2 regions of the Agarivorans sp. QJM3NY_25 genome follow, and region 2 is predicted to be linked to the other one. Evidence: predicted binding sites of a transcription regulator. Region 2 holds the regulator's gene; the other holds the start of a gene.
The links. Region 2 encodes sigma-54, which starts transcription at its own class of promoters, with help from an activator protein. Its sites were predicted from a motif close to GTTGGCACGNNNNTNGNNT; they were not measured.

Region 1 (8,257 bases), 510 kb from region 2:
CCTTAATGGTCGTTCCATACACGTTCACCACTTCATACCAGCGGTAAATCAGTGGATCGCTGGGGATCGCCGTTGGCAACGAGCCTTTATAGGGGGCAATTTGCAACCAGGCCACCGCTTCGTCGGGCAAGTCACAGCGCTCACCGATAAGCTCGGCCTGACGTTTATTTAAGGTCATTTGCCCCAGACAGGCGGCGGTGGTCCACTCCTTAGACAAGCCAATGGCCTGTGCCAGCTCGGCCCACTTGAGTCCCTTGGCAACTTTCGCCGCCATAATAAGTTGGCTTACTTGTTCTCTATTGGTAATCATTGCAGCATCCTTTCTGATTAAATGATAAGGGTCGATTTAAGGCGGACTCACGGGTGGACAAACCAGACGTTTTTGGATCCAGCCCCTTATTTGCGCCTGAACGAGACAAATCCCCCTTTAGCTGGTATTTGCTCCCGAACCAGCAACATGGGCTGCCGCCTTGCTGAAATCACAGCCAAACGCGCCCTCCCCCCGGCAAAACAAGCCGAGGGCTTTAACTAGTGTCCAGTTGCGTGAGTAAAAAAATTACCAGCATCGCCAACATTGCGGCGATCCCCTGCCATAGCGCCAGCGGATTACGCTCGGCCAGCGGCGCTCGGCTCTGGTTTAAAAACTGGCGGTTTGGCCGGCGTAGATCGGCCAGAAATTCGCTAATTTCTGAGTAACGTTTATCTGGATTCAGCTGCAGGGCCTTGGCTAGGGCATCGTCGATCCATGCGGGGATCTCGCGGTCTTTGTCTAACACCGATTGGTAATGCAAACGCTGCTGCGCGGCAGAGCTTTTCGCTCTCGCCACCTTGGCTGCGTAGGGGTAACGCCCCGACAACATATGGTAGGCAATCACCGCCAGAGAAAACTGCTCGGAACGGATGCTCCCCGGCTCACCTAAAAAATACTCCGGCGCAGCGTATAATGCGGTCCCAAGCAAACAGGAGGATTCCCCCTCACTGCTCGTTTCGGCTAAACCCGCCGCCCACACCGAGCCAAAATCAATGATCTTTAAGGTACCGGTGGCATCAATCATGATGTTGTCGGGCTTTAGATCCTGATGCAACATATCCATACGATGAAAGGCGCGTAAACCCCTGGCAATTTGCTCCACCATGCCCCTTACCGTGCCGAGCTCGGCCTTGGGATGATCGGTGATCCATTGCGCTAAGCTTTGTCCTTCGATGTATTCAAATACACTATAAAAATATTGGCGCGGACGCGTTTGCGACGCCGCCTTCACAACATAGGCACTGTTGATCCGGCGAGCGATCCATTCTTCGCTCACAAAACGCTCCAAATAAGCGGGGTCGGCACGCATCTCAATCGACGGCGTTTTTAAGATAACTTGGCTGAGCGTTTGCTCATCTATGGCCAAATACACATGGCTGCGGGGACTCGCGTGTAATTGACGAACAATACGATATCCGTCAAATGAGCAGCCAGCACTTAAGTCGGGTGGAAAAGGGCGTGAACCCAGGGTTTCCAGTAAGGGATGCGCCAAGGGCTTTGGCAGCTGTTCAACCCGAACAATTTGCAGGCTCAGGTTGTCATCACTCCCCGCTTGATAGGCCTGCTCGACAATCTGTGTTGCGGCGGCCTGTAAGTCGGTTGCATGCTGGGTAAGCGCCTGTTCAAGCACCGCGGCGGTAATAAATTCATAGACACCATCGGTGGCCAGAATAAACACGTCAGCGGCCTGTACCCGCAGCGACTGGTAGTCGAACGGGCAGTGAGCCTCAATGCCCAGGGCACGACTTAAGTGACTCTGCTGCTCAGAAACCCACAAGCGATGGTCGTGGGTGAGCTGTTCCAAGCCATGCTGATTCAAACGATATACCCGGGTATCCCCCACATGAAACACATGGGCAACATCACCTTTCACAACCAAGGCACTGCAAGTGCATACGTAGCCCTTGTCTTTGTCGTAACGGTAAGGGCTGTGTTGCGTTTGACTAAACAACCAGGCGTTGCTGGCAGCGAGTACCCGCTCTACCGAATGTTGAACCGACCAGAGTTCTGAGGTGCAATAATAGTCATCTAAAAAACTATTCACCGTGGTCTCGCTGGCAATATGACTAAGCAGGCTGGAGCTGATCCCATCGGCCATCACCACCGCCACGCCTTTGGAGGCAAGCAACGAGTCGCGCGGGATCAAGCTGCCATGGCAGTCCTGATTCAGCGGCTTGCGCCCCTTATCAGAATAGCTGCCAATGCTCACTTGCAATACGCTGGTCATCGTCGCGTCAACCTTGCTTAAGCATTCACTGAAGCGCTGGCTTTTTCCGCGGTGACACGAGGTGCCTTCGCCAGCTGGCGTTTAGGTGCGGTTCTCACGTGGGTGGTATACAGGGTTAAGCCGGTAAAGGCCAAGCCGCCGACCAGGTTACCCAACGCCGTTGGAATTTCATTCCAAAGGAAATAGTCCATGATCGAGAAGTCTCCCCCCATAATTAAGCCAAAGGGGAATAAAAACATGTTCACCACCGAGTGCTCAAAGCCCATATAGAAGAATAAAAAGATAGGCATCCACATTGCTATCACCTTCCCGCTCACCGAGGTAGAGATCATCGCGCCAACAACCCCCATTGAGACCATCCAGTTACATAGCATGCCGCGTACAAAAATAGTAAACCAGCCCGCAACCCCATGCTCTGCATACCCCAGGGTACGTGCTTCACCAATGCTGGCCGCCTTTGCCCCCACCGCACCAGCTTCAACATTAAAGCCGTAAGTAAAAATAAAGGCCATCATCACCGCCACGCTCAACGCGCCGCCAAAATTACCCAAAAACACTAAACCCCAGTTGCGGAGTAAACCCTGCACATCAACCCCGGGGCGTTTGTCGAGCAAGGCCAGCGGTACCAGTACAAACACCCCGGTGAGCAAATCAAAGCCCATGAGGTAGAGCATACAAAAACCCACGGGGAACAAAATGGCCCCCAGTAAGAAGTGTCCGGTATTCACCGCGATGGTAATCGCAAAAATAGCAGCCAGCGCTAAAATAGCCCCCGCCATAAATGCACGAATCACAGTATCGCGAGTGGACATAAATACTTTAGATTCACCCGCGTCGACCATTTTGCTAACAAATTCTGAAGGAATTAAATAAGACATAACTTTCCCTTTATGACTAATTGAATAAAATTTCTGATGGCTCATAAGACCAACGACCCACCTTTACAAAGCAGTATCAAGGATCACTGCAACGGGTTGATGCGATCTTTGCTTGCGCAACATAATCTCTATAGCAATTGCTGAGCCAAGCAGAACCAATCTCCAGCAAATTGATAACAAATCAGTAACAGTAAGCTATCGAGCAACGTTTAAGTCCAGGAATCACCAGCAACAGCCAAGATAAAACGCACCAATATATAGCCTAAGTTATTCAATTTAATGAAAAATACTACTTTATAGGTAGTTTTCAGTGCGGCGTGTACCTTTCTCACCAACAGGCTCGTTCAAGGCAGAACTGCGGTTTAAAGACCTCTTAGTATTGCGGAAGTGTTACGGCAGTCCTCAGCAACATCCATCTGCAGGGATGCGCAAGGAACACCGATTTTGAAGATAGCTTCGAGACGAAATAAAAGCAGTTTCATCACTATCAGGTATCTGCTTGGTCAGGAAAGCAAATACCTGAGAGCTAAACAGCAGTTAAGCTTTGGGGAGGTGGGCTTTGATAATTTGATAAAGCTCGGGACGATACTCTGCGATCTCATCCGGACTTAAGCCTTCCAAGGAATGCGGATACTTCAACCACTGGCTGGTTTCATGTAAGAAGTAATCGGGCACCCGCTCGGTTTTATTGCGTTCCGGTTTAAAATAAGGCACGGCCACGCGAATATCGCTGGGCGTGTTCAGCCGCGCCAAACGCGTTAATTCGCTGATAATTGCATCGATGGAACGTCCGGTATCAAACACATCATCAACAATCAATAAGCGGTCATGCTGCTGCACATGTTTCACCAGATAGTTTAGGCCAAACACCTTGACCTCTTTGGCCTGATTATCAATCGCCGCAGCATAAGAAGCGGTGCGGATGGCAATATTGTCGCTAGTGATACCGTGATAAGCCAAAAACTCCTGTACCGCAATACCAATCGGTGCCCCGCCGCGCCATACCGCAATAATAAAGCTGGGACGAAAGCCACTGCTCAGCACTTGCTCAGCCAAACGGAATGAGTCTTCTAAAAGATCTTGGCCGCTAATATAGAGTTTTTCACTCATTTCCATGTATCCTATTAAAAAGCTGACCTCAGGGTCAAAGTTGTAGTATAAAACTAGCATTAATCAGCCCGCTTATTCAAGGATACTAAGATGCCATTGAACCAGCCCACAGACCAGCTGCAAAAACATTATTTAGATGAAGATACGCTGATCCAAGACTCTTTCCGACTCGGCGTTAAAATATTTGAAAGCGGATTCCGTCCAAGCTTTATTGTCGGGCTTTGGCGTGGCGGCAGCGCAGTGGGGATTTACGTGCAAGAGTGTTTGCAAACCCTTGGTTTAGTCACCGATCACATCTCGGTACGTACCTCTTATCAGGGCCAAGCCAATTATCAGCAAATCTTAGAGCAACCAGACTCGATTCGGGTGCACGGTATTCAATACCTCCTGGAAAACCTCAATGTTGATGATAGTCTGCTTATTGTCGACGATGTGTTTAGCAGTGGTCATAACGTTGTGGCGGTGATTAATCGGCTGCAAAGTAAACTAAAACGCAACATGCCAACGCAAGTGAAAGTTGCCACCCTTTGGGAGCGTCCTAAGTTTAACCAAACCCAACTAAAACCCGACTTTTGTCTGCATCAAACCGAGCAGTGGCTGGTATTTCCCTACGAACTCACCGGACTAAGCCCCGCAGAAATCGCCGAACACAAACCCTTTGTCGCCCCGCTAATCAAAACCGAACAAACAAAATAAGCGAACTACTGCTCCTCAGCCCCACTCCCAGACACAAAAAAGCGGCTCATCGGCCGCTTTATCTTTATTAAGACTCACCGCTTAGTGCTGATATTCATAAGCTCCGGTGTTAAAAGCGGCCCCACTCGGCCGTGGATTGCCATCGAGGTCCTCTGCGACAGCCGCTAGTACTGCTGATTGGCTTTTCTAAAATGACCTTGATAGTCGAAGATGCGATGCTCAATTCGCCAATAGTGTTTTTGTTGTTTGGCGATCACAAAATCGGGGGCCACCAAGTGCTGGATCGCTTGTTCGGCTTGTTTGGCGCTATCAAGCGTCTGCTTTTCACCATCGACACGACGACAAAATAGCTGATTAAACTGCTGCTTGGCCTTAGCGTAACTAAAATTGAAGCTTTCGCTGAGCTCTGCGCCATCTTCATCATGATAGGTAATGCGCAACTTGTCGCCAGCACAACTTGCCGAGATCCCGCTGCAACGCAAGACCTTACGATCTTTTAGTTGCAGCGCATCTTTGAGCTGCTTATCTGGGTCAATCATCTGAAAACCACAGGCGTGGCACTGACGCGCGGCGATGTCGTTTTCGGCATTGCATTGCGAACACTGTTTGTACTTATAACGATAGTTACATTGCACTAATTTTTCGGGATAATTTGGATCCTCAACTAAGCCCTGACAGCGCCTTCCATAATGCTCGATGATGTCGCCATCTTTGTCGGTGAGACCCCAGAAAATATTAGCAAACTGGCATTGCGGACACTCAACCTGCACCAAAGTGCTATTCGGGTTGGGCTTGGTTTCGCCAATTTCCGGCTGGTAGAGATCGTAATTATTGCCCGCATAATCAACGATTAGGCAATCGCTTTTATCCGGATATAAACGTAAGCCCCGCCCGGCAATTTGCTGATACAGGCTTACCGAGGCGGTGCGCCGCAGAATCGCAATTAAATCGACATGCGGCGCATCAAAGCCGGTGGTGAGCACCGATACATTCACCAAGAACTTAAGTTGCTGCTGTTTAAATTGTTCGATCAACTGATCGCGCTGCTGATGCGGCGTTTCCGCCGTCACCACCGCAGTTTGTTCGTCGGGCAAATAGTGAGCGATTTCCCTGGCGTGATTAACCGTTGCAGCAAATACCATCACCCCGCGCCGCGATTCGGCCAGCTTGAGTAATTGCTTGCAGATGGCTTGAGTCACTCGAGGACAGCCAGACAAAAATTGATCCAGCTGGGCTTCACTGTATTGGCTGGGCAACTCGTCGAACTGATAGCGGGCCGCGGGAGCGTCAACCAACAAGGGTTGCGTTAGGTAACCTTTGTTTATCAAATGCCGCAGCGGTAGTTCATAGATACACTTGTGAAAGGGGCGCGCCTGCTCGCTGCGTACATAGCCGTGATAATGCTGTTGGTAAATCCAGCCCTTGTCTAAGCGATAAGGAGTGGCGGTCAGGCCGAGTACTTTGAGCTGGGGGTTTTGCTGTTTTAAATGCTCAATAATCACTTGATATTGGCTGTCGCTATCATCACTCACCCGATGACATTCATCAATCACCAACAGCGAATAGTAGCCGCTAAACTGCCCCAGATTGCGACTCAGCGATTGCACGCTGGCAAAGGTGACCGGAAACTGCGCTTGCTTCTGGCCAAGGCCTGCCGCAAAAATGCCCGACTCGAAACCATAGGCGCTAAACTTACTCTGGTTTTGCTCTACCAACTCTTTAACATGCGCCAATACTAGGATGGGGTGTCGTGCCAAGCGCGCCAGCTCGGCGATCACAATGCTCTTGCCTGCACCGGTGGGCAATACCACAACGGCAGCCTCATCACTTTGACGAAAGTGACTCAATACAGCATCTACCGCCGCTTGTTGATAATCACGCAGTTGTAACATGAAAGGCCCGGGTTCCTGCGATTGATAAAGATGAGCTCGATTATGCCATGTTTCAATAGGCCTCGCAGGCGTTTGCTTCCTCGGGAAAAGTGAAGCTCTTACCAGAACTTTCAGTGGATGATGCCGGTGAGCGGGGCGATATCAAAAAAAGTCCCTTGAAACTTGGCTACACTGGGACTCAAAGTTTTGTATGATCAATCACCATGAGCCAAGCACAGATCCAACAAACCATCGCCAGTTTTAGCTGTATAGAGCAAGCGCTAAGCTATTTTGAGATCGACTACGATCAAAGTTTTATCGAGCAATATCGGCAAGCCCTGATGAAAAATTTCATGGGGAACTTATTACTAAGCAAACCCGAGGATTGGTTTGCCGCACGCCGCGCACTGAAAAATGCCTATTGCAAGGTACAACGCAGCAGGCTCGATCAACACACCCGCTCTGCCTGCCGTGGTTGCTCTTCCTGCGAGCGACGCTAATGAAAGTGGAATTGACTCAAGGGTGCTTCAAGCAAGCTAAGCCCCCTTCACCACTAGCTTAACCACAACTAGCAAGCAAACTGCTTATCTAGCCAATCGAAACAACGCGCTCTGCCTGCCGTGGTGGTACTTCCTGCGAGCGACGCTAATGAAAGTAGAATTGAATCAAGGGGGCTTCGAGCAAGCGAAAGCCCCCTTCACCACTAGCTTAACCACAACTAGCAAGCAAACGGCTTATCTAGCTAATCGAAACAACGCGCTCAGCCTGTCGTAGTGGTACTTCCTGCGAACGACGCGAATGAAAGTAGCATTGACTCAAGGGTGCTTCAAGCAAGCGAAAGCCCCCTTCACCACTACCTTAACCGCTACCTTAACAACTACCTTCACCACAACTAGCGAGCAAACTGCTTATTTAGCCAATCGAAACAACGTGCTCTGCCTGCCGTGGTGGTACTTCCTGCGTGCGACGCGAATGAAAGCAGCATTGACTCAAGGGTGCTTCAAGCAAGCGAAAGCCCCCTTCACCACTACCTTAACCGCTACCTTAACAACTACCTTCACCACAACTAGCGAGCAAACTGCTTATCTAGCCAATCAAAGGCCGCCTGCTGCATATCTTCGGTAAAGGTATGACTTTTATCGGCCCACAGCTTAGTTTCTAGCTTATCGCCAGCGCCATTGGCGTCCCAGACCGAATGCAGGGTATAGAAGGCCGACTTCACCGAATCCACCGGAAACAGCTTATCTTTAGCGCCCGCATAAACCAACATCGGTTTCGGCGCGCTCAATCCCGCAATATCGGGGTAATCGAGATAACGCGCGATATAGGGATGCAACATCGCAAAAGCCGATTGCCCCTTCAGCTGATTGTTACCCGGTACCATCAAGCCCTTCATCGTCCCCATCCAGCAATCAACAATGCTGGCGGTAATCGCATCCGATAA
Region 2 (8,257 bases):
TATTGCCAATAAAATAGCCGCGACTTTAGCGTCGACCGGGACCCCAGCTTTTTTTGTGCACCCTGGCGAAGCCTGTCATGGTGATTTGGGCATGATATCCGCCGATGATATTGTTATTGCGCTCTCAAATTCTGGAGAGTCAGAAGAGATCCTCTCCTTATACCCGGTGTTCAACCGTATCGGTGTACGCTCAATTGCACTCACCAGTAACCCTCTCTCAAGTATGGCAAAATTGGCCGACTACCACCTGTGTGTTGCCGTTCCCCGTGAAGCGTGCCCTCTCGGCTTAGCGCCAACCGCTAGCTCTACCGCTACGCTCGTCATGGGAGATGCTTTAGCCGTGGCGCTACTCCAAGCTCGAGGCTTCACTGCCGATGATTTTGCACTATCTCATCCGGGTGGCAGTTTAGGCAAAAAACTGCTATTGAGTGTTCACGACATTATGCTCAGCGGGGAACAAATTCCTTTAGTTGTAGTCGAACAAACTATTCGAGAAGCACTATTTGAAATTACCGCCAAAGGTTTAGGTATGGTTGGCGTCGTCAATCAGCAGCAACATTTAGTCGGAATTTTTACCGATGGAGATTTACGCAGGATCCTAGATCAGCGTATCGATATTCATGAAACGCCAATTGGTCAAGTGATGACACACAACCCTAAAGTAATAGAAGATGATTGGTTAGCCTTTGATGCGCTTAAACTGATGAAGAAAGACTCAATTAACGGTCTATTTGTGCTCCATCAACAAACCGTAATTGGCGCTTTTAATATGCACACCTTACTGCAAGCAGGAGTCTATTAGTGAGTGTTGAAACGCCCTACGGTGCGGTCACCCAGCAAAACTACAGTTTAGCCAGAAATATAAAATTGCTCATTTGTGATGTCGATGGCGTATTCTCCGATGGTCGGATCTACCTCGGTAATGATGGCGAAGAATTAAAGGCCTTTCACACCCATGATGGCTTTGGTATTAAAGCATTACTCAATGCAGGTATTGAGGTTGCGATTATTACCGGCCGCCAATCAAATTTAGTCAGCACCCGCATGCAAGCTTTAGGTGTGCAGCATATATTTCAGGGCCAGCAAGATAAAATGCAAGCCTATCGACAATTACAACAAAAGCTAAGCTTAAGCCCCGAATACTGTGCCTATATCGGCGATGACGTGGTCGATGTTCCAGTCATGAATGCCTGTGCCTTAGGGGTTGCTGTATATGACGCCCATCCATTATGTAAACAAGCTGCCAAATTAGTGACTAAAACCGCTGGGGGTTATGGTGCAGTGCGGGAATTATGCGATTTAATTCTTCAGGCACAAGGACAGCTACAAAATGCTCAGGGCATGAGTATATGAATAAACCCACTTGGTTTTTTGCGGTTTTATTTATGGTGGCTTTGGTGCTTTGGCAGCTCAGCCCGTCAGATACCCAACAACTGACCGAAACTCGCGAAATCAATAAACCCAATTTTATTGCCGAACAGCTATACAGTGTTAGTTTTGGCGAACAGGGAAGGCCCCGCTATCGTATTTATGCCGAACAGATGGCGTATTTTGAGCAACTCAAGCACACCACTTTCAGCCAACCAAAAATCTTGGTATATCCCGATCCCAAACAACCTGTATGGCAAATCGTGGCCGATCAAGCTACAGTACAGCAGCAACACACGGTCATGTTAAATGACAATGTAGTAATTAAAAACTTGAGTCGCAGCAAATACGTTCGTGACTTAATTACAGACAGCTTGGAAATCGACCTGCAAAACGAAACCATGCATAGTGATAAACTCGTTACCGTTTATGGCCCATCCTACGAATTATATGGACGCGGAATGAACGGTGATTTAGCCAATGAAATAGTGACTTTATTAAATGATATCGAAGCGGTTTACCACAATCCACAAGAATAAATTAGCCTTTTTAGCAAGCCTGTTACTCATCAGTTGGGGGGCTCAAGCGCTTGAAGACGACTTCAATAAACAAATTGTCGTCGATGCCGACCGTCAACAGGTTAATATCAAAGAAAATCGCGTCACTTTTTATAATAATGTCGTCGTGACTCAAGGCTCGATAAAAATGCGCGCCGAAGAACTGAGCGTTATCGGAAGTGAGCAAAAAGGCAGCGAAGTGATGATAGCAAAAGGCAAACCAGCCACCTTCTATCAGCTCTTAGATAATGGTAAGCCCATTGAAGCAGAGGCGAACGAAGTGCGTTACGATTTGAAGACTCAAACGCTTACGCTTACTAACAATGCACTGCTGAAGCAAGAAGAAAGCTTAGTCAAAGGTCAAATGATTAAATACAGCATTAACAAACAAGAAATGGTTGCTCAGGGCGACCAAAACAGTCGGGTGACCACCATTTTCTTACCCCAACAACTCAACAAAGTTGCCCCCAAGGCCACGCCTCAACCATGAGTACCTTAATTGCAGAAAACCTTGCCAAAAGTTACAAGGGGCGCAAGGTCGTTAAAAACGTGAGTCTCAATGTTGAAACTGGAAAAATTGTCGGTTTATTAGGGCCCAATGGCGCTGGAAAAACCACCACTTTTTATATGGTGGTTGGTTTAGTCCCAAGGGACCAAGGGCGGATCCTAATTGACAACGAAGATCTGTCAAGTACCGCCATGCATACCCGGGCTCGCAAAGGCATAGGTTACCTACCGCAAGAAGCATCTATCTTTCGTCGCCTCTCGGTAGAAAAGAATATTTTAGCGGTCTTAGAAACACGTAAAGACCTCGATAAACAACAACAAATGGGCGCGCTCGATGACTTACTTGAAGAGTTTCATATTGGTCATATTCGCAAGAATTTAGGCATGAGTCTGTCGGGCGGTGAACGTCGCCGAGTAGAAATTGCCCGCGCTCTAGCTGCCGCACCTAAGTTTATTTTGCTTGACGAACCCTTCGCAGGCGTGGATCCTATTTCTGTTATCGATATAAAAAAAATCATTGAACATCTTCGTGATCGCGGTCTGGGTGTATTGATCACCGACCACAATGTAAGAGAAACACTAGATGTTTGTGAGCACGCCTATATCGTTAGCCAAGGCGAACTGATAGCCTCAGGAAAACCTGAGGAGATACTTAAAAATGAGCATGTGAAACGAGTTTATCTCGGTGAACAATTCAAGCTATAGTTAAAGTATGTCCTCAAACGCGATAATAAAAAGAAGGAACAGCGGTAATTAATGAAAGCATCTTTGCAGTTGCGTCTTGGTCAGCAATTAACCATGACCCCCCAGTTACAACAGGCCATACGCTTACTCCAGCTTTCGACGCTGGATCTGCAGCAGGAAATCCAAGAAGCTTTGGAGAGTAATCCTCTGCTAGAAGCAGATGAAGCGCAAGCAAATGACGCAGACTCGGCTGAATTTAAATCAGCCAGCGAGCAAAATAGTGATGCAAACAATAGCCAAACGGAGATCGATAGCAGCCAGATGGAAACTGGCGATGCGATTAGTCAAGATACCGTCGCAGACGATCTTCCGGTTGACTCAACTTGGGATGACATTTACAGCGCGAGCTCGGCTCCTGCCAGCTCTTCATCCGGTAGCAGCAGTGATGACAACGACATGTTGTTTCAAGGTGAAACCGTTGACTCCTTACAAGATCACTTGCTCTGGCAAATGCGCCTCACGCCTTTTAGTGAAATAGACCAAGCTATCGCCCTCGCCATCATCGACGCAGTCGACCAATCAGGTTACCTGACCCAAGATTGTGAGCAATTACTTGAGGGACTACGTTCGATTGAAAATAATGATTTAGATGTCGAGTTAGATGAAATTGAAGCAGTACTTAAACGTATTCAGCACTTCGATCCAGTTGGTATTGCTGCCCGCTCTCTACAGGAATGCTTACTCATCCAATTAAGTCGTTTCAGCGAACAAACACCTTGGCTGAATGAAGCGAAAGACATCGTATCGAATCATATTGACGTATTAGCAAATCGAGATTTTCGTTTATTGGCCCGTAAAACCAAGTTAAAAGAGGAGCAGCTACGCGAAGTGATGCGGCTGATTCACACCTTAGAGCCAAGACCTGGTAATGCCGTCGAACCAAATCAAGCCCAATACGTAATTCCCGATGTCTCGGTGATTAAACGTCAAGGTCGCTGGGTGGTTGAACTCAATCCTGACGCGATGCCAAAACTACGCATCAATTCACATTATGCATCGATGACTAAAACCTCGACCAACGCCAACGATACCCAGTTTATTCGCAGCCATCTGCAAGAAGCAAAATGGTTCATCAAGAGTATTGAAAGCCGTAACGAAACCCTACTGAAAGTCTCTAATTGCATCGTGCATCACCAACAAGCTTTCTTTGAATATGGTGAAGAAGCCATGAAACCGATGGTATTGAATGATGTTGCCGAAGCGGTTGAAATGCATGAATCCACGATCTCTAGGGTCACGACTCAAAAATTCATGCATACCCCTCGCGGGATCTTCGAACTCAAATACTTTTTCTCTAGCCATGTGGCTACCGATGGTGGAGGAGAATGCTCCTCAACAGCCATTCGTGCATTAATTAAGAAACTGGTTGCTGCCGAGAATACCAGTAAACCACTCAGCGATAGTAAAATCGCTGATATTTTGGCAGATCAAGGCATCAAGGTGGCTAGGCGTACGATAGCTAAATATCGTGAGTCATTGGCTATTCCACCTTCTAACCAACGTAAGAGCCTTATTTAAAGGCCACTATAAAGGGGACGACATCTATGCAAATTAACCTTACTGGACACCACGTAGAAATCACTGAGTCTTTGAGAGAATATGTCCACACTAAGTTTACTAAGCTACAACGACGATTCGACCAAATTAATAATGTCCATGTTATTCTCAATGTCGAAAAACTGAATCAGATTGCCGAAGCCACTATACACCTAAATGGTGGTGAATTATTCGCCACTTCAGAACACGCTGATATGTACGCGGCCATCGATAGCCTCATCGATAAGCTCGATCGCCAAGTCATTAAGCATAAAGAAAAACTCACCAAACATTAGTCATAGTAATGCAAATAGATAAAGTACTAAGCTTGGACTGCACCCAAAGTGCAGTCCAATGTTCGTCAAAAAAACGAGCATTGGAATTGATCAGTGAACTAGTTGCGAAGCAACTCGACACCACATCTAAAAGTATATTTGAAAGTTTATTAAATCGTGAACGCATGGGCAGTACTGGCATTGGCCAAGGCATCGCGATCCCTCACGGTAGAATAGGCAATCAATACCATGCGACCGCAGTATTATTACGCTGTACTCCGGCGATTTCCTTTGACGCCATTGACAATCAAGCCGTTGATTTAATATTTGCCTTACTGGTTCCCGAAGACCAATGTCAACAACATCTAAATACTCTCGCTCAAGTTGCTGAAAAACTTAACGATAAGCAAATATGCAAACAACTTCGTACAGCACAAAGTGATGACGAATTATACACGATCATGATAGCCTAAGACTCTAATCGTTATTAGGGGTTATCATGGAACTGATTATCGTTAGCGGGCGCTCCGGTTCAGGTAAAACGGTCGCACTACGAGTATTAGAAGATTTAGGTTATTACTGTGTCGACAATTTACCAGTCGTATTATGGCGTCCTTTAATTGAACACCTAAAAAGACAGTACACCAAAGTCGCCATTAGCATTGATGTGCGAAATTTACCTGATGAACCCTCACCCATCGGTCAACTAATTCGCGATGAAGGCTCTGAGCTTAACCTATTAAGTATTTTTCTCGACGCGAAAGATGATGCGCTGATCCGCCGCTACAGTGAAACTCGGCGGGTTCATCCACTGAGTCAAAACGACATGTCTCTAGCCAAGGCCATAGAATCTGAAACCGCCCTGCTCGCCCCCATTTCTCGCAATGCTGACCTAAGAATAGATACCTCGCGTTTATCCGTACATGAATTGAGTCAGCTCATTCGATCGCGAGTGACCGGAGAACAACAGCAGCAATTAATTATGGTGTTTGAGTCCTTTGGCTTTAAAAATGGCGTACCCAATGATGCCGATTACCTATTTGATGCTCGCTTTTTACCGAACCCGCACTGGCAAGAAGAACTACGACCTTTATGCGGTCTCGATCAAGCGGTTAAAGATTATTTAGCCAAGCAGCCTCTTGTAGAGCAGTACATCCAGCAAATCGCTGATTTATTAGGATCTTGGCTGCCGCATTTAGAAGCCAATAATCGCGCCTATCTGACCATCGCAATTGGTTGTACTGGCGGACAACATCGTAGTGTTTATGTCGCCGAACAACTGGCTGAACACTTTAGTCAAAAACGTAAGGTGCAGCGGCGCCATCGAACTTTGGAACATAAACTTGAAACTCACTAGACAAGTCGTCGTAAAAAACAAACTGGGCTTACACGCTCGCCCAGCCACCAAACTGGTCGAATTGGTACAAGAATTTGAAGCTGAAGTAAGTATTATTGACGGGAAAAAAACCGCTTCGGCTGCCAGCGTGATGGGATTGCTGGTGTTGGCAAGCGCTCAAGGCAATACCCTCACGATAATCTCTGAAGGTAACGATGCAGAGGCTGCTCTCGATGCCATACAACAACTCGTTGAAGCAAACTTCGACGAGGAATAACGCGAATTTATTGATGCAACTGCTACACTAAGTCCTGTTGCATTTTTAGTGAATATTTATATCGTAGCGGACAAGGCAGAGCCTATCGCGTAGAAACAGCACTGATGCAGGTACTCAAGCCGTAAACTGTGACACATGTTACCCAAAGGGTTCCGCTGAAAACCTTTGTACCATCCGCGACAGGTTCACCCGCTCTAAAAGCGTGGTTTAATCTTTACACGACTATAAGGACCGCTTATGCCTGAAGAGATGGAGTTAAATCCTAATCAACACAAACGCCTACAGGAGCTAAACCAAGCGCTCGATAGTGGTATGTTTGTGCATGTTAGGCGAATGCTTCATCAGATGCCGCCTTGTGATGTCGCTCTACTATTAGAATCTAGCCCTCCCGCAGGTCGAAAAGTATTATGGCAACTCACCGATCCGGAAAAGCACGGTGAGATCCTCGAAGAATTAAACGAAGATGTGATGGAAGGGGTACTCCAATTAATGGCCCCCGAAACCCTTGCTGCAGCGACCGAGGGAATGGACACCGATGATATCGCCTACGTGCTTCGCAGCCTACCCGATAGTGTCTATCAAGAGGTGTTGTCGCAAATGGATGGCCAAGACCGCCATCGAGTCGAAGCTGCGCTCGCTTATCCAGAAGACACCGCTGGCAGTATCATGAATACCGACACCATCACCCTGCGGGCAGATGTCAGTATTGATGTTGTATTGCGCTATTTGCGGCTTAGGGGCGAACTTCCTGAGGCAACGGATGCACTTTATGTTGTCGATGAGAATGATTTACTACTCGGCGATATCCCACTATCAACCTTGCTCACCGTTAATCCAAGCGTCAACGTCAGAGAGGTAATGGATAGTAATGCCGAAACCATACCGGTCGCCATGGATGAAGATGACGTGGCTTCCCTGTTTGAACGCCACGACTGGATATCTGCCCCAGTAGTTGATGAACAAGGGCGCTTGTTAGGCCGAATTACCATCGATGATGTGGTGGATATTATTCGTGAGCATGCGGAACACTCGATGATGGGGATGGCGGGGATGGACGATGACGAGGATACCTTCGCCCCGGTCTTAAAAAGTACTCAACGGCGCACCGTCTGGCTAGCGGTTAATCTTTGTACGGCTTTAATTGCAGCGTCGATTAGCAATATGTTTGAATCAACGATTGAACAATTGGCAACGCTAGCGATCTTAATGACTATTGTTCCTAGTATGGGTGGCATCGCTGGTAATCAAACTTTAGCGCTCGTGATCCGGGGGCTTGCGGTGGGCCACATTGGCGAGGGCAACTCTCGCTGGTTGATCGGTAAGGAAGCCGCAATCGGTATGTTAAATGGCTTAATTTGGGCGAGTGTTATTTCGGTAGTGATCACCCTATGGAAAGGTGACTGGACTTTAGGCATTATCATCGCTGGGGCGATGTTCATTAATATGTCCTTAGCCGGATTAGCCGGGGTTAGTATTCCCTTATTAATGAAAAAATTTAATATCGACCCCGCTTTAGCGGGGGGAATGGCCTTAACCACCATCACCGATGTGATGGGCTTGTTCTCCTTTTTAGGTATGGCCACCTTAGTATTAGCTTAAGGCAGGAGTATCTAAATCGCAGCTCCTACTAAATATCAATCTGCCTAAGCGCTGACGA

Region 1: a site for sigma-54 is predicted at 3,268-3,286, ahead of ACRRSW_RS16720 (formate/nitrite transporter family protein). Genes of this name have one in related genera too.

What each region holds. Positions count from the first base shown of each region.
Region 1 covers NZ_CP194041.2:3,641,264-3,649,520, forward strand. Annotated here, with positions in the region: gene cynS (cyanase) at 1-310, opposite strand, end outside; gene ACRRSW_RS16715 (protein kinase domain-containing protein) at 525-2,258, opposite strand; gene ACRRSW_RS16720 (formate/nitrite transporter family protein) at 2,276-3,136, opposite strand; gene ACRRSW_RS16725 (phosphoribosyltransferase) at 3,674-4,246, opposite strand; gene ACRRSW_RS16730 (phosphoribosyltransferase) at 4,337-4,942, shown strand; gene ACRRSW_RS16735 (DEAD/DEAH box helicase family protein) at 5,107-6,834, opposite strand; gene ACRRSW_RS16740 (nitrogen fixation protein NifW) at 7,038-7,313, shown strand; gene ACRRSW_RS16745 (dienelactone hydrolase family protein) at 7,880-8,257, opposite strand, start outside.
Region 2 covers NZ_CP194041.2:4,151,662-4,159,918, forward strand. Annotated here, with positions in the region: gene ACRRSW_RS18910 (KpsF/GutQ family sugar-phosphate isomerase) at 1-802, shown strand, start outside; gene kdsC (3-deoxy-manno-octulosonate-8-phosphatase KdsC) at 802-1,353, shown strand; gene lptC (LPS export ABC transporter periplasmic protein LptC) at 1,350-1,907, shown strand; gene lptA (lipopolysaccharide transport periplasmic protein LptA) at 1,870-2,415, shown strand; gene lptB (LPS export ABC transporter ATP-binding protein) at 2,412-3,137, shown strand; gene ACRRSW_RS18935 (RNA polymerase factor sigma-54) at 3,189-4,694, shown strand; gene hpf (ribosome hibernation promoting factor) at 4,721-5,008, shown strand; gene ptsN (PTS IIA-like nitrogen regulatory protein PtsN) at 5,017-5,460, shown strand; gene rapZ (RNase adapter RapZ) at 5,487-6,344, shown strand; gene ACRRSW_RS18955 (HPr family phosphocarrier protein) at 6,331-6,600, shown strand; gene mgtE (magnesium transporter) at 6,838-8,199, shown strand.